2 regions of the Nonomuraea sp. NPDC001699 genome follow, and region 1 is predicted to be linked to the other one. Evidence: riboswitches for the same ligand, from Rfam matches in the RefSeq annotation. Region 1 holds a riboswitch; the other holds the start of a gene.

Evidence for each region. A riboswitch is a leader RNA that binds a small molecule or an ion and turns the genes downstream of it on or off. The one in region 1 is predicted to bind glycine.
Region 2: linked by a shared signal. The riboswitch ahead of gcvT (glycine cleavage system aminomethyltransferase GcvT) and the one ahead of gcvP (aminomethyl-transferring glycine dehydrogenase) in region 1 are both predicted to bind glycine.

What each region holds. Positions count from the first base shown of each region.
Region 1 covers NZ_JBSFGF010000007.1:312,898-324,890, forward strand. The annotation lists gene ACWCSU_RS23200 (hypothetical protein) at 9-428, shown strand; gene ACWCSU_RS23205 (phosphoribosylanthranilate isomerase) at 439-1,029, shown strand; gene ACWCSU_RS23210 (GNAT family N-acetyltransferase) at 1,022-1,771, shown strand; gene ACWCSU_RS23215 (aspartate-alanine antiporter-like transporter) at 1,797-3,431, opposite strand; gene ACWCSU_RS23220 (CDP-alcohol phosphatidyltransferase family protein) at 3,599-4,180, shown strand; gene ACWCSU_RS23225 (mannose-1-phosphate guanyltransferase) at 4,185-6,689, shown strand; gene ACWCSU_RS23230 (FHA domain-containing protein) at 6,952-7,464, shown strand; gene ftsR (transcriptional regulator FtsR) at 7,488-8,114, shown strand; gene ACWCSU_RS23240 (bifunctional nuclease family protein) at 8,247-8,717, shown strand; gene ACWCSU_RS23245 (MerR family transcriptional regulator) at 8,865-9,485, shown strand; glycine riboswitch at 9,534-9,630, shown strand; glycine riboswitch at 9,631-9,742, shown strand; gene gcvP (aminomethyl-transferring glycine dehydrogenase) at 9,797-11,993, shown strand, end outside.
Region 2 covers NZ_JBSFGF010000001.1:939,921-951,913, forward strand. The annotation lists gene ACWCSU_RS04540 (L-serine ammonia-lyase) at 1-913, opposite strand, end outside; gene gcvH (glycine cleavage system protein GcvH) at 973-1,362, opposite strand; gene gcvT (glycine cleavage system aminomethyltransferase GcvT) at 1,359-2,444, opposite strand; glycine riboswitch at 2,479-2,578, opposite strand; glycine riboswitch at 2,599-2,696, opposite strand; gene ACWCSU_RS04555 (M28 family peptidase) at 2,910-4,283, opposite strand; gene ACWCSU_RS04560 (M4 family metallopeptidase) at 4,364-6,658, opposite strand; gene ACWCSU_RS04565 (gamma-glutamyl-gamma-aminobutyrate hydrolase family protein) at 6,881-7,570, opposite strand; gene ACWCSU_RS04570 (3-oxoacyl-ACP reductase) at 7,567-8,331, opposite strand; gene ACWCSU_RS04575 (aldehyde dehydrogenase family protein) at 8,428-9,771, opposite strand; gene ACWCSU_RS04580 (glutamine synthetase family protein) at 9,780-11,123, opposite strand; gene ACWCSU_RS04585 (FadR/GntR family transcriptional regulator) at 11,275-11,979, shown strand.

The sequences.
Region 1 (11,993 bases):
TGCACATCATGGGGGAGACTCAGGTCATGCCGCGCCCCGGCACGACACGACAGGTGCCGGCGGGGCTGCTGTACAGCCTGCGCGTCGTCATCATCGCCCAGGCCGCCGCGCTGCTCGTGGCCGCCTCGTTCGCCGGACAGGCCGTGGCGGCGGGCGGCGGCGCGCTGTCCGAGACGCACGTCATGGCGGGCATGGTCGTCCACCTGGTTGCGCTCGTGCAGATCGTGCTGGCCGTCCTGGTCTGGCGGCCGGGCCGCGGCGCCGGCTGGCCGGTGTGGGCCAGCGTCGCACTGCTCGTCGTCGGCCTCCTCCAGCACTTCACCTGGTCCTGGCTGGGCGCCCACGTGCCCAACGGGGTGCTGCTGTTCGGCCTCATCGGTGCGCTGCTGATCTGGTCCTGGTCGCCGTCGGCGTCCCGGCGCCGCTAAGGTCTGTGGTGTGTATGTGAAGATCTGCGGGTTGAGCGAGCCCGAGCACGTCGAGGCCGCCGTCGAGGCCGGCGCCGACGCCATCGGGTTCGTGCTCACCCGGAGCCCGCGCAGGGTGACGCCGGAGCGGGCGGCCGAGCTGGCCGCGGCGATCCCGGCCCACGTGCTCACCGTGGGCGTCTTCCGGGGGGAGGACCCCGAGACGGTCCGGGCCGCGGCGCTGGCCTCGGGCGTGCGCGCCGTCCAGCTGCACGGCAACCACCCCCACGCCGACTTCACCGCGCTGAAAGACCTCGGCCGCCCGCTCGTGCGCGCCGTCGACGCCGCGGCCGACCTGCGGTGCGGCGCCCACGACGAAGACCTGCTCATCGTCGACGCCCCGCGCCCCGGCTCGGGGGAGCCGTGGGACTGGGCGGCGGTGCGCGGCCGCCCGTCCGGCCGGTGGATGCTGGCCGGCGGGCTCGACCCGTCGAACGTGGCCGAGGCCGTCGAGGCCGCCGGCCCGTGGGGGGTCGACGTGTCCAGCGGCGTCGAGACCGCGCCTGGGGTCAAGGACTCCGCCCTGATCAGGGCCTTCCTCCGGGCCGCCCGCGGTGGCTGACGAGCTGTCGCGGGCCCTGGGCTTCGTGCACGACTTCGCCCGCCGCAAGGCGCCCGTCGTCACGCCGGTCCCGGGCGGGTTCGCGGTGCTCGACGAGCGTTACCCGATGTCGCACGACGACAACAGGCTGATCGTCTGGAGCGGCGCCCCCGGGCCGGTGCTTGCGGCGGCCGACGAGCGGCTCGCCGGGCTCGGCCACCGGCTGGTGTGCGTCGACGACGACCGGCTGGGGCAGGAGTTCCGGCCCGCGTTCGGCGCCGCCGGCTACCAGCACGAGACGAACGTCGTCATGGCCTTCCACGGCCCCCGCCCTGCCGCGCCCGCCGCCGCCACCGAGCGGCTCGACCTGGCCGAGCTGGTGCCCGTGCTGCGCGAGGAGTGGCACGAGTCGCTGCCGCAGGCGGAGGAGGGCGTGGTCGAAGGGCTCGCCGCGCGCGCTGCGGCCCGCCCGGCCGGCGCCGACCTGGTCGAGTTCCACGCCGTACGCGCCCCCGACGGGCAGGTCGCCGCCCGGGCCGACCTCTACGTCCACGAGGGCGTCGCCCAGATCGAGAACGTCTACACCGGCGAGCGCCACCGGGGCCGGGGCTTCGCCCGCACGCTGCTGACCGCGCTGCTCGCCGCCACGGCCGGCGCCGAGCTGACGTTCCTGGTCGCCGACGCCGACGACTGGCCGCGCGAGTTCTACGGCCGGCTCGGTTTCGTCCCTGTGGGCCACACCCACGCCTTCCTGCGCACCTGACCCTTCCGCGAAGCCGGCGGCCCGGTCAGGCGCCCACCGAGCGGGCCAGGGCCACCGCGGCGGGGCCCAGCAGGGCCAGCACGGCTCCCGACAGCGCGTGCACGACCGTGTACGCCAGCAGCGGCGTCCCGTTCCCCGACATCCGCCGCACCGCGCCCAGGACGGTCGTCAGGCCGTGCTGCCCGGTCACCGCGCCGAGCACCAGCGGCGGCGGCGACATCATCAGCTTGGCCCCCATGGCCAGCGAGATCACCACGGGCACCGCGGCCGTGGCGACCGCGCCGAGCGCCACCTGCCAGGCGTGCCGCCCCACCAGCTCCACCGCCGCCGGCCCCGCCGACAGCCCGAGGGCCGCCACGAACACGCCGAGCGACACCTCGCCCACCACCCGGGCCGCGCCCGCGTCGTACTGCCCGAAGCGGGCCCGTCCCGCCCGCGCCCGGCCGAACACCAGCCCGGCCACCAGGCAGCCGATCGACACCGTGAGGCCGCCCGCCACCCCCGCCACGAGCCCGGCGACGAGCCCGGCGGCCAGGTAGACGACGTCGGCCCGGCGTCCGGCGTCCGTCCGCGCCCCGAGCCAGGCGGCCGCCCGGTCCACGTCCCGTTTCATCCCGGTCACCCGCACCACGTCGCCGGCGCACAGCTCCGTGCCCGGCCGGACCGGCAACCGGCACCCCACCCGCGTCACCTCGCACACGTGCAGGTCCTGCACCCCCTGGCCGGACAGCCCGGCGCGCAGGTCCCGCACGGTCGCCGGCGGCCGGCCCGCGAGCGTCACGTCGGCCACCTCCAGATCCAGGTCGAGCTCCCGCCCGCCGGGCACCTCGGGCCCGACCACCGCGCCCGCGTTGACGACGTCCTGCCGCACGCCCACGACCACGACCTCGTCGTCCCGCTGCAGCAGCGTGTCCGGGCCGAACGGGATCGGCCGGCCGTTCCTGCGCAGCCGCTCCACCGAGACGCGGGTGCCCATCGCGATCTCCGCCTGCCCGACCGTCCTGCCCTCGCCGGTGGTGACCTGGTGGGCCTTGCCCAGCACCGCCGGCGGCGGCGTCTCCTCCGCGCCGTCCAGCCGCCGCCACAGCGCCGCGGCCTCCTCGCCGGGGTCGAACCGCAGCACCGCAGGCGCGGCCCGGCCGGTCAGCAGCGCGATCGTGACCAGGGCGAAGAGATAGGACAGGACGTACGCGGGCCCGAGCGCGCCCTGCGCGACCCCGGCGGCCTGCAGGGCGTCGGCCGACGTCCCCAGCGCCACCGGCCCGGCCGCCGCCCCCGCGATCAGCCCGGCCGTGGTGCCCGGATCCAGCCCGAACGCGTCGGCCACGAGCGCCGTGACCGCCAGCGCCCCCACGACCTCGGCGACCGTGAACCACAGGTACCGCAGGTTGCGCCCGGCGAACGCCGCGAAGAAGGCGGGCCCGAGGGTGTAGCCGAGGGTGAAGGCGAAGATCGCGAAGGCGATCACGCGCACCTGCTGGTGGACCGTGACGCCGCCGGTCAGCAGCCCGACGGCCAGCGCCGCGGCCAGCGTCCCGGCCACGCCTCCGAACGCCACCCCGCGGAACCTGATCCGGCCCAGGGCGAACCCGAGGGCCAGGCAGAGGAACAAGGCGATCTCCGGCGCGCCCCGCAGCACGCCGGACTCCCAGGGCCACATCCGATCCCCCCAAGCCAGGCCGGCACCGCGGGGGGATCGATCACCCAGCCTTTTCCCGCCGTCACAAGCCGCGAAACGCCCACTCCTCCCGCCCCGCCCTCCCCGCGCGCGGGGAATGGTCGCTGGTGGGGCGTCTGTGCCGGAGTTCCACGCAGTAGGGTCTCTGCGTGAGCGAAACTTCCGCCGAGGACCGGATCTGGACGGTTCCCAACCTGCTGAGCTTCCTGCGCCTCCTGGGCGTCCCCGTGTTCCTCTGGCTGGTCCTGGGCCCCCGGGCGGACGGGTGGGCCATCGCCATCCTCATCGTGGCCGGGTTCACCGACTGGCTCGACGGCAAGATCGCTCGCGCGTTCAACCAGACCAGCAAGCTCGGCCGGGTGATCGATCCGGCCGCCGACAAGCTGTACGTCTTCGCCACCATCCTGGCGCTGCTGCTGCGGGAGGTCATCCCGTGGTGGCTGGTGGCCGTCATCGTGGCGCGGGAGCTCTTCGTCGCCTGTTCGTTCCCCGTACTACGCAAACATGGCTATAAGGCACTTCAGGTGCATTTCCTGGGCAAGGCCGCCATGTTCAACCTCATGTACGCCTTCCCGCTGCTCTTCCTCGCCTCCCACACCGGGTGGTATGCCGAAATAGCGCGAATTGCCGGGTGGGCCTTCGCGTTGTGGGGCACGGGCCTGTATTGGTGGGCAGGGATCCTGTACGTGGTGCAGGTGCGCCAACTCGTAACCGCGACCACGAAGGAGTGATCGGGTGAAGGCGGTCGTCATGGCGGGCGGGGAGGGTACTCGGCTGCGTCCGATGACCGCCAACCAGCCCAAGCCCCTGCTTCCCGTGGTCAACCGCCCGATCATGGAACACGTCCTGCGCCTGCTCAAACGGCACGGCATCACCGAGACGGTCGTCACCCTCCAGTTCCTGGCCGCCCTCGTGCGCAACTACTTCGGCGACGGCGACGAGCTGGGCATGAACCTCCAGTACGCCACCGAGGACCTGCCCCTGGGCACCGCGGGCAGCGTCAAGAACGCCGCCGACCGCCTCCGCGACGACCGCTTCCTGGTCATCTCCGGCGACGCCCTCACGGATATCGACTTATCCGACATGATCCGTTTTCATCGCGAAAATTCGGCTCTTGTCACCATCGGCCTGAAACGCGTCCCCAACCCGCTCGAATTCGGGATCATCATCCTCGACGAGAACGGGCGCGTGCAGCGTTTCCTGGAGAAGCCCACCTGGGGCCAGGTCTTCTCCGACACCGTCAACACCGGCATCTACGTCATGGAGCCCGAGGTCCTCGACGCCGTGGCCGACGGCGAACCGGTCGACTGGTCATCAGACGTCTTCCCCGCCCTCCTGGAACGCGGCGCCCCCATCTACGGCTACGTCGCCGACGGCTACTGGGAGGACGTCGGCACCCACGCCAGCTACCTCAAGGCCCAGGCCGACGCCCTGTCTGGCCGGGTCCGCCTCGACATCGGCGGCTTCGAGCTCTCCCCGGGCGTCTGGGTGGCCGACTCCGCCACGGTCGACCCCGACGCCGTCCTGAAGGGCCCGCTGCTGATCGGCGACTACGCCAAGGTGGAGGCGGGCGCCGAACTGCGCGAGTTCACCGTGCTCGGCAACAACGCGGTCGTGCGTGAGGGCGCCTTCCTGCACCGCGCGGTCGTCCACGACAACGTCTACCTCGGCCCCGGCGCCCACCTGCGCGGCTGTGTGATCGGCAAGAGCACCGACGTCATGGGCGGCGCCCGCGTCGAGGAGGACGCCGTCATCGGCGACGAATGCGTCATCGAGGCCGAGGCGTACGTCTCCAGCGGCGTCAAGGTCTACCCGTTCAAGACCATCGAGGCCGGCGCGGTCGTCAACACCAGCGTCATCTGGGAGTCGCGCGGCCAGCGCAACCTGTTCGGCCCCCGCGGAGTCAGCGGCCTGGTGAACGTCGAGATCACCGCCGAGCTGTGCGTCCGGCTGGCCGGCGCCTACGCCACCACCCTGCGCAAGGGCGCCTACGTCGTCACCTCCCGCGACTGCTCCCTGGCCGCCAGGGCGCTCAAACGGGCCGTGATCGGCGCGCTGACCGCCGCCGCGATCAACGTCCTGGACCTGGAGGCCGCGCCGCTGCCGGTGGCCCGCTTCCACACCGCCCGCGAGTCGGCCGCCGGCGGCATCGCCCTGCGCACCACGCCGGGCGACCCGCAGAGCGCCGACATCGTCATCATGGACGACCGCGGCGCCGACCTGCCCCCGGCCGCCCAGCGCAAGCTGGAGCGCGTCTTCTCCCGCCAGGAGTACCGGCGGGCCTTCCCCGGCGAGATCGCCGAGCTGCACTACCCGGCCAGGGCCGTCGAGGGCTACACGCACGAGCTGATGCGGGCCATCGGCGTGACCGGCGTCAAGGACATGAAGGTCGTGGTCGACTGCGCCGGCGGCACCTCCTCCCTGGTGATGCCCACGCTGCTCAGCCGGGCCGGCGTCGAGGTGCTCACCGTCAACGCCCGCCTGGACGACGTCTCGCCCACCGAGACGCTGGCCGAGCGCCGCCGCGGCCTGCAACGCCTGTCGGAGCTGGTCAGCTCCTCGCGGGCGGCCTTCGGCGTGCGCTTCGACCCGGTCGGCGAACGCATCGCGCTGGTGGACGAGACCGGCCAGCTCATCAGCGAGGAACGTGCCCTGCTCGTCGTGCTGGACCTGGTGGCGGCCGAGCGCAGGGGCGGCCGGGTGGCCCTGCCGGTCACCACCACGCGCGTCGCCGAGCAGGTCTGCCGCTTCCACGGCGTGCAGGTGCAGTGGACCTCGACCGCCCTGGACGCCCTGACCTCCGCCGCCCAGGGCCCCGACATGATCTTCGCGGCGGACGGGCGCGGCGGGTTCGTCGTGCCGGAGTTCAGCCCGGCCATCGACGGCCTGGCCGCGTTCATGCGCCTGCTGGGGCTGGTGGCCCGCACCCGGCTGTCGCTCAGCCAGATCGACGCCAGGATCCCCGAGGTCAAACTGCTCCGGCGGAGCGTCCCCACCCAGTGGGCGGCCAAGGGCGCGGTCATGCGCTCGGTCATCGAGGCGGCCGAGGCCGAGCCCGGCGGCTGGCGCGTGGACACCACCGACGGCGTGCGGGTCGCCCGCGACGACGGCTCGTGGGTGCTGATCCTGCCCGCCGCCGCCGAGCCCGTCACCGACCTGTGGGCCGAGGCCCCCGACATGGACGGCGCCCAGGCGTTGCTCGAACGCTGGGCCCGCGTGGTCGAACAGGCAGCCGTCTGATCACGTAGAGTAGCGAAAAACCCTTCGCACGCGATGTGCGCGCGGAGTGCCGCAAGATCGTAATGTAGAAACGCGCGGCGGCATGGACCACGGGGTGGGGGCGGCGGTAACTTTGTCAGCGTCCGAACCAACAGTCCAGCGCCCCGCCTTGACCTTTGCCGCTGATCAGCGTAAGTTGCGGCATTCGCAAACTTGAAGAGCGAAGGCAGGCGCGTCCCCAGCACCGTCGCCGCGTCTTCGCGGTAGGAGGCCGAGCCGATCGATGCCGAGCGTCTACTGCACGCAGTGCGGGCACGCCAACCCCGAGGATGCCCGTTTCTGTTCCCGCTGTGGGTCACCGCTGACCAGACCCGAGGTCGCCGGGGACACCACATCGACGATCTCGGTCGCGGGAATCGAGGCGTACGAGGCTGAGACAGGCGACATGCTCCTGGCCGAACGGGCGCTGGTCGAACAGCTCCCGCCCGGCACGGCGTTGCTCTCGGTGACCAGGGGGCCCAACCAGGGGAGCCGGTTCCGGCTCGACAAGGACCTCACCACGACCGGGCGCCACCCGGAGAGCGACATCTTCCTCGACGACATCACCGTCTCCCGCCGCCACGTCGAGTTCTACCGCCACCGCGGCGGCCAGTTCTCCGTGCGCGACGTCGGCAGCCTCAACGGCACCTACGTCAACCGGGAGCGCATCGAGGAGGTCCCCCTGCACTCCGGAGACGAGGTGCAGATCGGCAAGTTCCGCCTCGTCTTCCTGATGAGGGTCAACGCCGGCGCATGAGCTCACAGGCGGCACGCTCGCACATGAGCATCGGGGAGGTGCTCGCCCTGCTGCAGGGCGAGTTCCCCGACGTCACCGTGTCCAAGATCCGTTTCCTGGAAGGTGAGGGGCTCATCGAGCCCGAGCGCAGCCCCTCGGGCTACCGCAAGTTCACCCACCTTCACGTCGAGCAACTGCGGTTCATCCTGACCGAGCAGCGTGACCACTACCTGCCGCTGCGGGTGATCAAGGACAGGATGGCGGAGAGCTTCGGCCTTCCGCGCGCGGTGCAGCAGACGCAGGAGATCCGGTTCGACCGGGCCGAGCTGCTGGAGGCCGCCGGCATCGACGAGGAGACCCTCGCCGAGCTGGAGGACTACGGCCTGCTCGCCCCCGTGGCCAGGCGCTACGACGAGGAGGCGCTGAAGGTCGCGCGCAGCGTCGGCGCCCTGGCCCGCTTCGGCCTGCACGCCCGCCACCTGCGCGCGGTCAAGGCCGCCGCCGAGCGGGAGTGCGGCCTGGTCGAGCAGACCGTCGCGCCCATACTCAAGCGGCGCGCCCCCGGAGCCATCGGCGAGGCCGACGAGGCCGCCAGGGAGCTGTCCCAGCTCCTGCTCGACCTGCACGCCTCTCTGGTGCGCAGCGGGGTCAGGTCTGTCCTGGGCCGCTGAGGGCACAGAGCTGGAAGGCCGGGGCACATTCCAGGCCTGCCGGGTGTTACGTTGAAATGCATAAGCGTGTAGCAGAAGCGACCCAGTCAACAGCTGTGCCGGGCGACCGGCCGGTCGAATACGGAGCAGCCCGTGTTGCAGATGGAGGTCGTGGGCGTTCGAGTTGAGATGCCCACAAATCAGCCGATCGTCTTGCTCAAGGAGGCACACGGGGAACGGTTCCTTCCGATCTGGATCGGCATGACCGAGGCGACCGCGATCGCCCTGGCGCAGGCCGAGGAGCCGCCGCCCCGGCCGCTCACCCACGACCTGTTCAGGGACGTGCTGAGCGCGCTCGGCGTCGGGCTGCGCGCGGTCAACATCGTGGCCCTGCGTGACGGTATCTTCTTCGCCGACCTTGTGTTCTCCAACGGCGTGGAGGTGAGCGCCAGGCCGTCCGACTCGATCGCCCTGGCCCTGCGCACCGGCGCCCGCATCTTCGCCAGCGAAGAGGTGGTCCAGGAGGCCGGTGTGATCATCCCGGACGACCAGGAGGACGAGGTGGAGAAGTTCAGGGAGTTCCTTGACACGATCACTCCCGAGGACTTCGGCAGGGCGGGGTAGGTATTTCAGTGCATTTACGCTTCACGACGCGCCGAGCCGGATCGTTGACTGAGCATGGTCACGGTCCTACGGTGCAAGTGAAACCCGTGGTCGCCCTTTACGAACCCCCAGATCAGGCCGCGGGATGAGAGAAAGCCGGAGGTCCGCGTGGCGGTCAGCAGCGGCGAGGGAAAGACGGCCGGCCAGGAAGATCCGGTGCGGCGCGAGAGCGCGCGGCAGCGTGCCGGAGAGCAGGGCCTGCTCTTTGACGAGCAGCCCACGACGCTGCCCGCCGACATCGGATACCGCGGGCCCACGGCCTGCTCGGCGGCCGGCATCACCTACAGGCAGCTCGACTACTGGGCGCGTACCGGCCTGGTGGAGCCCACGATAAGAGCCGCGCACGGCTCGGGTTCGCAGCGGCTCTACAGCTTCCGCGACATCCTGGTGCTCAAGGTCGTCAAGCGGCTGCTCGACACGGGCGTGTCGTTGCAGCAGATCCGCACCGCGGTGCAGCACCTGCGTGACCGCGGGGTCGCCGACCTCGCGCAGATCACGCTCATGAGCGACGGAGTCAGCGTCTACGAGTGCACCTCGGCCGACGAGGTGATCGATCTCCTCCAGGGCGGGCAGGGCGTGTTCGGCATCGCGCTCGGCCGGGTCTGGCGCGAGGTCGAGGGCTCCCTCGCGGAGCTGCCGGGGGAACGGGCGGCGGTCGAGGACAGCGTCCCGGCCGACCATCCCACTGACGAGCTCGCCAAGCGGCGCCGCGCACGCCGCACGGGGTGAGCTGAACCGCTGAACACACCGTAGTAATCTAGGACAGAGTAAGGCTGACGACCCCGTGCGGGAGAGTCCCTGGGCCTCGGTCCTGGGGCGCCGAAGGAGCAACCCTCCCCGGAATCTCTCAGGCATCCCGTACCGCTCGGGCGAGGCAACTCTGGAAAGCAGGTGCGTCCGCCAGGCGCACCTCACCGACGGTGCAAGCCCCACGGCGGGGTGAAGCTCTCAGGTCGCGATGACGTCGCGCTGACAGAGGGGGAGATCCGGCACTCGCCCGCGCCCCGGCGCCGGTCTCCACGCCTCAGGAGGCAACCTCCATGACCGACCTGTCCGCTCCGCCGTTCTCGTCCCGGCACATCGGCCCATCGGAGTCCGAGCAGCAGCGCATGCTCGAGGCCGTGGGCTTCGAGTCCGTCGGCGATCTGGTGGCCGTGGCCGTCCCCGAGGCCATCAGGGCCAAGGACCGGCTCCAGCTCCCGCCCGCCGCGAGCGAGACCGAGGCCATCGCCGAGCTGCGCGAGCTGGCCTCCCGCAACCGGGTGCTGACCTCCATGATCGGACTGGGCTACTACGACACCGTCACGCCCGCCGTCATCCGGCGCAACCTGCTGGAGAACCCGGGCTGGTACACCGCCTACACGCCGTACCAGCCGGAGATCTCGCAGGGCCGCCTGGAGGCGCTGCTGAACTTCCAGACGGTCGTCTCCGACCTGACCGGCCTCGACGTCGCCGGCGCCTCCCTGCTGGACGAGAGCACCGCCGCGGCCGAGGCCATGACGCTGGCCCGCCGGGCGGGCAGGTCCAAGAGCGACGTGTTCGTCGTCGACGCCGACACGCTGCCCCAGACCAAGGCCGTGCTGGCCACCCGCGCCGAGCCGCTCGGCATCACGCTGGTCGAGCACGACCTCGACGGCGACCTGCCCGAGTGCTTCGGCGTGCTGGTGCAGTACCCGGGCGCCTCGGGCCGCCTGCGCGACTTCCGCGACGTGGCCGCCAGGGCGCACGAGGCGGGCGCGCTCGTCGTGGCCGCCGCCGACCTGCTGGCCCTCACGCTCGTGGCCGCCCCCGGCGAGCTGGGCGCCGACATCGCCGTCGGCTCCTCCCAGCGCTTCGGCGTCTCCTTCGGCTTCGGCGGGCCGCACGCGGCCTACATGTCCGTACGCGAGGGCCTGCAGCGGCAGATGCCCGGCCGCCTGGTCGGCGTGTCGGTCGACGTCGACGGCGACCCCGCCTACCGGCTGGCCCTGCAGACCCGCGAGCAGCACATCCGCCGCGAGAAGGCCACCAGCAACATCTGCACCGCCCAGGTCCTGCTGGCCGTGATCGCCGGCATGTACGCCGTCTACCACGGCCCCGAGGGCCTGCGCCGGATCGCCCGGCGGGTGCACCGGCACGCCGTCGCGCTGGCCGGCGGGCTGCGCGAGGCCGGCCTGGAGGTCGTGCACGGCGAGTTCTTCGACACCGTGCTCGTCCGCGTGCCCGGCCGGGCCGCCGAGGTGGTCGCCGCCGCCGCCGAGCGGGGCGTCAACCTGTGGCAGGCCGGTGACGACCACGTCTCCGTCGCCTGTGACGAGAAGACCGGCGCGGCCGAGCTGGTCAAGGTGTGGGCCGCCTTCGGCGTCGAGCGCGCGGACGCGGACGTGGACCTGGCGGCCGACGCGCTGCCGGCCGACCTGCTGCGCGAGTCGGACTTCCTGACCCACCCGGTCTTCCACAGCCACCGCTCCGAGACCGCGATGCTGCGCTACCTGCGCAGGCTCCAGGACAAGGACATCGCGCTCGACCGCTCGATGATCCCGCTCGGCTCCTGCACGATGAAGCTGAACGCGACCACCGAGATGGAGCCGATCACCTGGCCGGAGTTCGCGGGCGTGCACCCGTACGCGCCGGAGGCCCAGACCGAGGGCTACCGGGAGCTCATCGGCACGCTGGAGGGCTGGCTGGCCGAGGTGACCGGCTACGACGCGGTCTCCATCCAGCCGAACGCGGGCTCCCAGGGCGAGTTCGCCGGCCTGCTGGCCATCCGCGCCTACCACCAGGCCAACGGCGACACCGAGCGCGACGTGTGCCTGATCCCGTCCTCGGCGCACGGCACGAACGCGGCCAGCGCCGTCATGGCGGGCATGCGGGTCGTGGTCGTGGCCTGCGACAGCGACGGGAACGTCGACCTGGCCGACCTCGACGCCAAGATCGCCAAGCACCGCGAGCGGCTGGCCGCGATCATGGTGACGTACCCGTCCACGCACGGCGTGTACGAGGAGTCGATCACCGAGGTCTGCGCCAAGGTGCACGAGGCCGGCGGCCAGGTCTACGTCGACGGCGCCAACCTCAACGCCCTGGTCGGCCTGGCCAAGCCCGGCGAGTTCGGCGCCGACGTGTCCCACCTCAACCTGCACAAGACGTTCTGCATCCCGCACGGCGGCGGCGGCCCCGGCGTCGGTCCGGTCGCGGTCCGCGGCCACCTGGCGGCCTACCTGCCCGGCCACCCGCTGCGCGACGGCGGCCCGGTCGGCC
Region 2 (11,993 bases), on a different contig from region 1:
TGTAGTACGTCAGCACGGCCGGGATGATGCCGGCGGCGCCGTTGGTGGGGGCGGTGACGATGCGGCCGCCGGCGGCGTTCTCCTCGTTGACGGCCAGGGCGAACAGCGCCACCCAGTCCATCGCCTGCAGCGGGTCCTTCTCGGCCGACTCGGACTGAAGCCGCCGGTGGAGCTGGTTGGCCCTGCGCTTGACCTTCAGGCCGCCGGGCAGCACGCCCTCCTTGGTGATGCCGCGCCGCACGCACTCCGACATCACACGCCAGAGGTCGAGGATGCCCGAGCGGATCTCCTCCTCGGTGCGCCCGAACGCCTTCTCGTTCTCCAGCATCAGCGCGGAGATCGACAGGCCGGTGTTCGAGCAGTGCTTGAGCAGCTCCTCGCCCGAGGCGAACGGGTAGGGCAGGACGGTGTCGTCGGGCTTGATGCGGTCGGCGCCCGTGGCCTTCTCGTCCACGACGAAGCCGCCGCCGACGGAGAAGTAGACCTTCTCGCGCAGGGTCTCGCCGTGCTCGTCGCGGGCGGTGAAGCGCATGCCGTTGGGGTGCTCGGGCAGGGAGATCTTGCGTTCGAAGACGAGGTCCTGGCCCACGACGAAGGGGATCTCACGGGTGCCGAACAGCGTGACCGTGCCCGAGGCGCGCATCTCGGCCAGGCGGGCGTCGATGGAGTCGACGTCGACCAGCTCGGGCTTCTCGCCGGACAGGCCCAGCAGCACCGCCTTGTCGCTGCCGTGGCCCTTGCCGGTCAGGCCGAGCGAGCCGTACAGGATGACCTCGACGCGGGCCACGCGGGGGAGCAGGCCGTCGTCGTGCAGACCACGGGCGAACTTGTGCGCGGCGGCCATCGGGCCGCCGGTGTGGGAGCTGGACGGTCCGATGCCGATCTTGAAGAGGTCGAAGACGCTGATCGCCATTGATGGGCGCCCTTCAGTTCAGGAAGTGCCGGGGCCCGCCGCGGGCCCCGGCGTTGGTGTCAGGACTCGCCTGAGGTGAGCGCGGTGTACTCCTCGGCGGACAGCAGGTCCTCCGCGTCGCCTTCCATGCGCACGCGGAACATCCAGCCGTCGCCGTACGGGTCGCTGTTGGCCAGGGACGGGTCGTCGACCACGGCCTGGTTCACCTCGACGATCTCGCCGCCGACGGGCGAGTAGATCTCGCTCACCGACTTGGTGGACTCGACCTCGCCGACCGAGTCACCCGTCTCGACGGTCGAACCGACCTCGGGGAGCTGCACGAAGACGACGTCACCAAGAGCCTCGGCGGCGAAGGCCGTGATGCCGACGGTCACGGTGATGCCGTCGTCCACGCCCGACACCCACTCGTGCTCCTTGGTGTAGTTCAGGTCGTCAGGGATGTTGCTCACTTGTTCCTCCTGTAGAAGGGCAGCTCGACCAGGTCCATAGGTTCTTGGCTGCCCCGGATGTCCACGGCCAGACCTGTGTCGACCCCGGCGTCCACGTAGGCCATCGCGATGGGCTTCCCCAGGGTCTGGGAGGGCGCACCGCTGGTGACCTCGCCGACGACGGCGCCGTCGCGGGTGACCGGGTAACCGTGACGCGGCACCCGGCGGCCCTGGGCGACCAGGCCGACGAGGCGGCGGCGGGGCTGGTCGTCCTTGACCGCCTCCAGCGCCGCCCGGCCGACGAAGTCACCGGGCTTGTCGAATTTCACCACTCTGCCCAGCCCCGCGTCGAACGGGGTCAGGTCGGAGCTCAGCTCGTTGCCGTAGAGCGGCATGCCGGCCTCCAGCCTGAGGGTGTCGCGGCTGGACAGACCGGCGGCCTTGAGCCCGTGCGGCTCGCCGGCCGCCTCCAGGGCGCGCCATAGCGGCACGGCGTCCTGGTTGGCGACGAACAGCTCGAAGCCGTCCTCGCCGGTGTAGCCGGTACGGGCGATGAGCGCCTGGCGGCCGTCGACCTGGCCGGGCAGGCCCGCGTAGTACTTGAGGCCGTCGAGGTCGGCGTCGGTGAGCGTGGCCAGGATCTCCTGGGCCCTCGGGCCCTGGATGGCGATGAGGGCGTACTGCTGGGAGCGGTCATCGACCACCGCGTCATACGACTTCGTACGATTTTTCAGCTCTTCTAGGACCTTGTCGGAGTTCGAGGCGTTGGCCACCACCATGAACTCCTCGTCCGCCAGCCGGTAGACGATCAGGTCGTCGAGCACCCCGCCGCGCTCGTCCACGATCATCGTGTACCTGGCCCGGCCGCGCGCGAGCGCCGACAGGTGGCCGACCAGCGCGTAGTCGAGGGCGTCTGCGGCCTGCGGCCCGGTCAGGAAGATCTCGCCCATGTGCGAGAGGTCGAACAGCCCGGCCGCCTCGCGTACGGCTTTGTGCTCCGCCGACTCGCTGCCGTACCGGAGCGGCATGAGCCACCCGGCGAAGTCGGTCAGCGTGGCGCCTAGGGCCTCGTGGACGTCTCGTAGCGGCGTAGGTCGGGACATTTGTCGCACCTCAGGACAGGATTGGATGCCAGCATCCTCCCCCTCTGTCATGGATGCCTGAGAGCTTCGCCCGAGTTTTACCGGACTTTCACCTTCGGCGAGGCCCCCAGGGCCTGCTTTCCAGAGGTCACCTCCCCGTAAGAACGCCTTACAGGGCTGCCGCGCGGTCCTTTGCCTTGAGAGGTTCGCGGGGAGGGCTTGCTCCTTCAGGGACCCTGACCGGATGTCAGAGTGCTCTCCCGCACGGTTTCGCCGGTGATGTCCGTCAGCCTAGTGCCGACATGGGGGTGTTGTCGCGCTTCGCCCCTGGATCTCGCCGGCACACCGCACGCAGCGAAAAGCGGCCGCGGCCCCGGAGAGGCGGGGCCGCGGCCGCGTTGGTGGCCGCGCGCGAGCCGGTCATGGCAGGTCAGCTCGCACGCGGCAGCCTGGACGCGGGCCGGCGCGAACCGGCCCGCGTGGGGATCAGGCGCGCGCCCAGAGGGCGGGCACGTTCGGCGGCTCCCAGCCCGGCAGGCTGGTGTGCGCCTGGAGGCAGCGGTAGCTGACCCCCTGGTAAGTGACGACGTCTCCGGCCGTGTACGACTTGTAAGCCGTCCAGGTGGTGCCCTGGCCGTCCCCTCCGACGGTCAGGGTGAAGGAGGCGGAGTGGTCCGCCGTCGCCCCGTCGCCGTTGATCCCTATGGTGTACGTCCCCGCCGCGGCGCCGCCGGTGGTGGCGACCGTGACGGTGGACGACTGGCCCGCCTGGATCGTGGACGGGCTGAAGGAGACGGTGACCCCGCTCGGCACATTCCCGGCGGAGAGCGCGACGCTCTGCGCCTGGCCGGACGTGACCTGGGTACTGACCGCCGCGGTAGCCGACTGACCGGCCTGGACCGATGCCGACGACGGGGTCACCGAGATCGAGTAGTCGTTCTCCGTGGGCGTGCTGGTGCCCACGGCGAGCTTCCATATGGCGTACGCGATGGCGTCGGAGTTGCGGTCGAGCGCCGTGGTGTTGATGGCGCTCGGGTAGCTGTCGCACGCGCTGTGGTAGCAGCGGTCGAACGCCTGCCCGGCCGAGCCGCCCCACTTGGCGGCCTGAGCCGAGCTCTTGACCGCCCCGGCCCCCGTGGCCAGGCCGCCGACCCGGACACCGGCGCTCTTGAAGGAGGCGTGGTCGCTGCGGCCGTCGCCTTCCCTGTCACCCTCGGTCTGCAGGCCGATGGTGGCGAAGTAGTCGTTGAAGGTCCGCTGGATCGCCGCGTCGTCGTCGTAGACGAAGTAACCGGCGTTGGTCGAGGCGATCATGTCGAAGTTCAGGTACACCTCGACGCCGCTCGCGCCGCCGTTCTGCACGTAGTACCTGGACCCGACCATGCCCGCCTCTTCGGCGCCCCACCAGCCGAACCGCACGTGCTTGGTGAGCGTGGGCCTGCGGGCGGCGAGGGTGAGGGCGTTCTCCAGGAGCGCGGCCGAGCCGGAACCGTTGTCGTTGATCCCGGGGCCGGCCGCGACGCTGTCGAGGTGGGCGCCGAGCATCACGGTCTGGTTGGCCGGGCCGCCCGGCCAGTCGGCGATCAGATTGCTGCCGCCGCTGAAGCTCTGCACCCGGGTGGTGAACCCGGCCGCGTCGAGCTTGCCCTTGATGTAGTTGATCGAGGCGGTGAAGCCCGGCCTGCCCGAGGCGCGGTTGCCGCCGTTGCTCGTGGCGATGGACTGCAACTGGCTCAGATGCGCCGTGACGTTCGAGACGGGGATGTCAGGCGGGGGGTCGGCGGCGGCGCCGGCCGGTCCGGCCGGCGAGGTGAGGGTCAGGGCCAGCGCGGCGGTGGCCGCGGCGCCCAACCTGAGCATGGCGTTCACGATCTGTGGCTCCTGAAGGGGCTCAAGGGGGCTGGGCGGCCACCCCGGCGTGGCCGCCCAGGTCGTGCGACTTAGACCGGCTGCCAGAGGGCAGGGGTGTTGGGCGGCTCCCAGCCCGGCAGGCTGGTGTGCGCCTGGAGGCAGCGGTAGCTGACGCCCTGGTAGGTGACGGTCTGCCCGGCCGTGTAGGCCGTGTAGGTCTGCCACGTGGTGCCCTGGCCGCCGCCCACCGTCAGGCTGAAGGAGGCCGAGTGGTCGGCGCTCGCGCCGTCGGCGTTCAGGCTGATCGTGTACGTGCTGGGCGTCACACCGCTCGTGGTCGCGAACGTCACCGTGGACGACTGCCCGGCGGTGATCGTGGACGGGCTGAAGCTGACCGTCACGCCCGAGGGCACGTTGCTCGCCGACAGGGCGATGCTCTGCGCCTGACCGGCGGTGACCTGCGTGCTGACCGTGGCGGTGGCCGACTGACCGGCCTGGACCGAGGCCGACGACGGGGTCACGCCGAAGGAGTAGTCGTTCGGCGAGCTCTGCCCGATCTGCAGGTTGTAGGTGGCCTGCCGGTCGACGTCGGTGCCGTCGGCCGTGATCGCGATGGAGTGGCTGCCCTGCGGGCTGCTCGCCGAGGTGCTGATCGTCAGCGTGGAGCTCTGACCGGCGGTGATCGTGGCCGGGCTGAACGAGGCGGTCACGCCGGCCGGCAGGGTGCCGGTCCGCAGGGTGATCGACTGCGCCGAGCCGCCGGTCACGGTGGTGCTGACCGTGGTCGTGGTGCTCTGGCCCGGAGTGACGCTGCCGGAGGCCGGGTTCAGGTTGACCGAGAAGTCGTTGCTGCCCTGGGTGCAGGTCGGCTCGCCGGACTGGGCCCGGACGCTGACGCCGTCCCAGGCGTTCTTGACCACGTTGAACTCGGTGCAGCTGCCCGGGTACAGGGTCTTGGCGGCCTGGAGGGTGGCGACCCTGGCCTTGGCGTGCGTCCACGGCTGGGTCTTGTTGTTCAGCGCGGACATGAACACCTCACCGGCCTTGCGGATGCCGATGCCGGTGATCGCGGCGCCGTTGTCGCAGCGGGTGCTCGCGGGCTTGCCCGAGGGGTTGGTGCCCTCGGCCACGAGGTAGAACCAGTGGTTCTGCGGGCCGGCCGCCGCGTGCACCTCGGTGTTCGGGATGGAGGTGCTGTAGCAGTTGGGGTGGCTCAGGGCCGACGGGTTGTACATGTTGCGGATCGGCCCGGACCCGGAGAGGTTGACCTCCTCGCCGACCAGGTAGTCCGGCGGGTCGTTCGGGTTGTTGGCGTACGCCTCGGTCAGCGCGCCGAAGATGTCGCCGGTGGACTCGTTCATGCCGCCGGTCTCGTTGCCGCTGCCGGAGCCGCCGCTGGTGAACTGGAAGATGCCGTGGCCGAACTCGTGGCCGACGACGTCCATCGACGTGAGCTGCTGGGAGTTGGCGGAGTTGTGGCCGAAGGAGCCGTACTGGCCGTTCCAGTAGGCGTTGACGTCGGCCAGGCCGACGCGGGCCGGGTAACCGCCGCCCTGGCCGTTGATGCCGTTGCGGCCGAGCCAGGCGCTCAGCATGTCCCATTCGCGCTGCGCGGCGTACAGGGCGTCGACGCAGGCGGTCTCCAGGTTCGTGCCCGAGCCGTTGCCCCAGGTGTCGGTGGTCTTCGTGTACGGCGAGCCGTTCTGGCCGCCGCACGCCACGCCGCTCCTGCGGGGGTCGCGCATCGTGTACGAGGGGCTGGTGTCGATGGTCACGGTGCCGACGTAGTAGCTGTTGCCGGTGCCGTCGCGCACCTCGTCCCACTCGTCGATGACCTTGCCGGTGAGGGCGTCCACGTAGACGTGGAGCTTGCTCTCGTGGCCGGTGGCGTTGGCGCCGGTGACCAGGACCTCCCAGGCCAGGCGCGGGGTCGTCGTGGTGGCGTGGACGGACAGCACGGGCGTGGCGACGGTCTCGACCCTGGCCACCTTGGCCCTGGCCGTCACCGCGGCCTGGGCGGCGGTCACCTTCGCCTTCGTGCCGATCCCGATCTTCGTGCGCTGTCCGGTGGTGACCGTGTCGACCACCGCGCCGGACGCGTCCGTGGTGACGACCACTTCGCCGCCGTACACGGGCAGGCCCGCGTGCTTACGGGCGTAGGTCAGGTACTGCAGACCGCGGACGCCTTCGACGGTCGACGTCAGCGTGAACGTGTCCTGCTCGGATGCCAGCAATGCCGCCGAGTCGGCCTGGATCGCGTTGTGTGCGGTGGCGATCGCGTTCCTGCGGTCGTCGGCGGTGGGAGGATCGGCCACCTGCGACGCTTGGGCTGTGGCGCTCGTGGCGCCCACCAGCGAGCTGGTGGTCAGGGCTAGCGCGAGCATTGCGGCAGCCCCCAACCTGAGTTTGGGGTTCACTCTCTGGCTCCTCAGGGGGGTGTGGAGTGGAAGAGCCCCGGCCGGCTGGGGATGAACACAGGGTGACACCGGGATGGCGCGGCCCGGTACCCAACAAATTTCCTATAACACGGTGATATGGCCCCCTGAGCTGGGATTTCGTGCCGTTTCAGGCCGCAGAAAAGGTAAAGAAGCTTTCCAGTAAGGGGCTCAGCAGGCCGCCGTGAACGCCTCGAAGAGCGCCAGGCCGTCGCCCGCCTCCGGATGCCACTGGACCGCCACCGCGAACCCCTCGGAGCCGAGCTCCACCGCCTCGATCGTCCCGTCGCCGGCCGTGGCGGTGACCGTGAGCCCGGGGGCGAGATCGTCGACGGCCTGGTGGTGGTAGTGCGGGACCGTCACCGGGTCCGTGCCGAGCGCCTCGGCCAGGCGGCTGCCGGGGACGGGCGTGACCGGCAGGTGGCCGAATTCCCCGGGCGTGGGGGCGTGGCCGGTGTGCCCGGTCACGTCGGGCAGGTGCTGGTGCAGGGTGCCGCCGAGCAGCACGTTGAGCACCTGGAGGCCCCGGCAGATGCCCAGGAACGGCAGCCCCGCCTCCAGGGCCGCCGACAGGAGGGCGAACTCGGCCTCGTCCCGGAACTCCCGGACGTAGCCGGTGCGCTCGTGCGGGGCCCGGCCGTACCTGGCGGGGTCCACGTCGCCGCCGCCGGCCAGGACGAGACCGTCGAGCCGGCCCACGACCTGGGCGGGGTCGCCGGCCGGCGGCAGCAGCACGGGCTGTCCGCCGGCCTGGACGACCTTCTCGACGTACATGTACGGCAGGAGCGCGACGGGCAGGTCCCACACGGTGAACCGGGCGGGCTCCACGTACGTCGTGATCCCGATGACCGGACGGGTCACAGCGGCGTCACGTACGCGCCGGAGATGCCGCCGTCCACCAGGAACTCGGCCCCCGTGATGAAGGAGGCGTCGTCGCTGGCCAGGAACGCCACGGCGGCGGCGATCTCCGACGCCTCGGCGAAGCGGCCCACGGGGACGTGCACCAGCCGCCGCTGGGCCCGCTCGGGGTCCTTGGCGAACAGCTCCTGCAGCAGCGGCGTGTTCACCGGCCCCGGGCACAGCGCGTTGACCCGGATGCCCTCGCGGGCGAACTGCACGCCCAGCTCGCGCGACATCGCCAGCACGCCGCCCTTGGAGGCCGTGTACGAGATCTGCGACGTGGCCGACCCCATCACCGCCACGAACGACGCGGTGTTGATGATCGAGCCCTTGCCCTGCCGCCGCATGTACGGGATGGCGTGCTTGCAGCACAGGTAGACGCTGGTCAGGTTGACCTCCTGGACGCGGCGCCAGGCGTCGAGGCCGGTCTCCAGGATCGAGTCGTCGTCGGGCGGCGAGATGCCGGCGTTGTTGAAGGCGATGTCCACGCTGCCGTAGGTCTCGTGGGCCGTGGCGAACATCCGGACGACGTCGTCCTCGCTGGTCACGTCGGCCTTGACGAAGAGGCCGCCGACCTCGCCGGCCGCCTTGGCGCCCGCGTCCTCGTCGATGTCGACGCAGACGACCTTCGCGCCCTCCTGCGCGAACCTGCGCGCCGTGGCCAGCCCGATGCCACTGCCCGCCCCGGTGATGACGGCCACCCGGTCCTGCAATCGCTGCACTGTGTTCACTTCCTGTCCGATTGGTCGTTCACCTTCCTCATTCGCTTCGCGAAGTGCTTCGTTCCTCAGCCCTTCACTCCGCTCACTGCGTCAGGTTCACTCCCATGAGATGAAGACGTTCTTGGTCTCGGTGAAGGCCGTCAGGGCGTCCGGGCCGAGCTCGCGGCCGAGTCCGGACTGCTTGAAGCCGCCGAACGGGGTCCAGTAGCGCACGGAGGAGTGCGAGTTCACCGACAGGGCACCCGACTCGACCGCGCGGGCCACCCGCAGCGCCCGCCCGACGTCGCGCGTCCAGATGGACCCGCTCAGCCCGTACGGGGTGTCGTTGGCGATGCGCACGGCCTCGGCCTCGTCGGCGAACGGCACCACCGACACGACCGGGCCGAAGATCTCCTCGGTGAAGGCGCGGTCGGTGACCTTCGAGGTCAGCACGGTCGGCGGGAACCAGTAGCCCTTGCCCCGCGGGCAGTCGCCCTGGAGGTAGGGCGTGCCCTCGACGAAGCCCCGGACCCGTTCCAGGTGATCGGCGCTGATCAGCGGGCCCATCTCGGTGGACTCGTCGAGCGGGTCGCCGACCTTGACGCCGCGCACCGCCGCCGACAGGCGTTCCAGGAACTCGTCGTACACCTCGGCCTGGACGAGGATGCGCGAGCGGGCGCAGCAGTCCTGGCCGGAGTTGTCGAAGACCGCATAAGGAGCAGTTTTTGCCGCTTTTTCGAGATCCGAGTCAGCAAAGACGATATTTGCGGACTTGCCGCCCAGTTCCAGCGTCACCCGCTTGACCTGCGCCGCCGCCTTCGCGGCGATCTCCTTGCCCACCTCGGTCGACCCGGTGAACACGATCTTGGCCACGCCGGGATGCTCGACCAGCCGCGCCCCGGCGACCTCTCCCTCGCCGGGCAGCACCTGGAGCACCCCCTCGGGCAGGCCCGCCGCCAGGGCCAGCTCGGCCAGCCTCAGCGCCGTGAGCGGGGTCCACTCCGCCGGCTTGACGATCACCGTGTTGCCCGCCGCCAGCGCCGGGGCGACGCCCCACGACATGATCAGCATCGGGAAGTTCCACGGCACGATCACGCCCACCACGCCCAGCGGCTCCTGGAAGGTGATGTCCACGCCGCCGGGCACGGGGATCTGCTTGCCGTGGTTGCGCTCGGGGGCGGCGGCGTAGAAGTGCAGCACGTCGCGGACGGCCCCGGCCGCCCAGCGCGCGTTGCCGATCGGGTGCCCGGCGTTGTCCAGCTCCAGCCGGGCCAGCTCCTCGCCGTGGGCGTCCACCAGGTCGGCGAAGCGGCGCAGCAACCGCGCCCGGTCGCCCGGCGCCACCTCCCGCCAGCTCCGGTACGCCTTCGCGGCCCGCTCCACCGCCCGGTCGACCTCGGCCGCGTCGGCCATCTCGACCTCGGCGACGACTTCTTCCGTCGCCGGATTAACGATCCTCATGCCTGCCGTCACATTCGCTCGAAACCACGGAACAGCTCCCAGTCCGTCACCGCCGCGTCGAAGGCGGCCAGCTCCACGCGCGCGTTGTTCGCGTAGTGCTCGACCACGTCGTCGCCGAACGACTCCCTGGCCAGCTTCGACCCCTCGAACAGCGCGAGCGCGTCCCGCAGCGTGTGCGGCACGGTCTCGGCGCCGGAGTCGTAGGCGTTGCCCTCGAAGGCGTCCTCCAGCGTGAGCTCCCGGTCGATGCCGTCCAGCCCGGCCGCGATCAGCGCCGCCACCGCCAGGTACGGGTTGACGTCCCCGCCCGGCACCCGGTTCTCCACCCGCAGCGACGGGCCGTGGCCCACCAGCCGCAGGGAGCAGGTGCGGTTGTCGACGCCCCACTTGACGGCGGTCGGCGCGAAGCTGCCCGGCACGTAACGCTTGTAGGAGTTGACGTTGGGCGCGTACAGCAGGGTGAGTTCGCGCAGGTGGGCGAGCTGCCCGGCGATGAACCGCGCGCCGAGCGGCGAGAGCCCGTACGGCCCCTCGCCCGCCATCGCGGGGTCGCCGTCGGGGCCGCGCAGCGAGATGTGGATGTGGCAGGAGTTGCCCTCGCGCTGGTTCGGCTTGGCCATGAAGGTGATCGAACGGCCCTCCTGGGCGGCGATCTCCTTGGCGCCGTTCTTGTAGATCGAGTGGTTGTCGCAGGTGCGCAGCGCCTCGTCGAAGCGGAAGGCGATCTCGTGCTGGCCCAGGTTGCACTCGCCCTTGGCCGACTCGACGTACATGCCGGCGCCCTCCATGTCGCGCCTGATGCGCCGGAGCAGCGGCTCGACGCGGGCGGTGCCGAGGAGGGAGTAGTCGACGTTGTAGAGGTTGGCGGGGGTCAGGTCGCGGTAGGCGCGCCGCCAGGCCTCCTCGTAGCTGTCGTCGTAGACGACGAACTCCAGCTCGGTGCCCACGTACGCGGCCAGCCCCCGGTCGGCCAGGCGGGCGAGCTGGCGGCGCAGGATCTGGCGCGGTGAGGCGGTGACCTCGCCGCCCTCCTCCCAGGCCAGGTCGGCCATGACCAGGGCGGTGCCGTCCTGCCAGGGGACCCGGCGCAGGGTGGACAGGTCGGGTTTCATCGCGAAGTCGCCGTAGCCCCGGTCCCAGGAGGACATGTCGTAGCCCGAGACGGTGTTCATGTCCACGTCGACCGCGAGCAGGTAGTTGCATCCCTCGGAGCCGTGGTGCAGCACCTCGTCCAGGAAGTAGCGGGCGGAGAGCCGTTTGCCCTGCAACCTGCCCTGCATGTCGGCGATGGCGAGCAGCACCGTGTCGATCCGCCCGATCGCGGCCTCGCCCCGCAGTTCCTCGACGGACAGGAATCCGTTGCCCGCTGGTTCGCTCACCCTAGGTCGCTCCGATCTCGTCTGAAGCGCTTTCCCGTTGATTGGGCTAGTCTCAGACCATTGATGTGCATGCCGGGATCGCTTGTCAAGACCTGAGGACACCTTGGACGATTCGGCGCGTTTGATGACAGTGCTCCGCCCGGTGAGGGCGGGAAACGCCTTCGAGGAGACCGTGGAACGGCTGCTCCAGGCGATCAAACTGGGCGTGGTGGCGTACGGCGACAAGCTGCCGCCCGAGCGCGAGCTCGCCGTGCGGCTGGGCATCAGCAGGGTCACCCTGCGCGAGGCCATCCGCGCCCTGCAGGACGCGGGCTACCTCGACGTGCGGCGCGGCCGGTACGGCGGCGCGTTCGTCACCTACGTGCCGCCCCGGCCCGACGCGGGCGACCTGCGGCAGGCGGTGGCCGACATGGGCATGGCCGAGCTGTCCGACGCGCTCACCTTCCGGCTGGCGGTCGAGTGCGGGGCGGCGCAGGTGCTGGCCACCTCCGAGCTCACCCCCGGCAAGCGGGAGGTGCTGCTGCGCCGGCTGACCGAGCTGAACGAGGCGCCGCTGGAGGACTACCGGCGCCTCGACACGGCCTTCCACCTGTCGATCGCCGAGCTGACCGGCTCGACGCTGCTCGCCACCACGTGCGCCGACGCCCGCTCCCGGGTGAGCGACCTGCTGAACATGATCCCGATGCTCCAGGTGAACATCGAGCACGCGGCCGTCCAGCACCGGGCCATCGTGGACGCCGTCCTGGCCGGCGACCCGGACGCGGCCCGCCGGGCGATGGCCGAGCACCTGGAGGGCACGGCGGCACTCCTGCGCGCCTTCCTGTCCTGAGCGTGGGCCGGGGC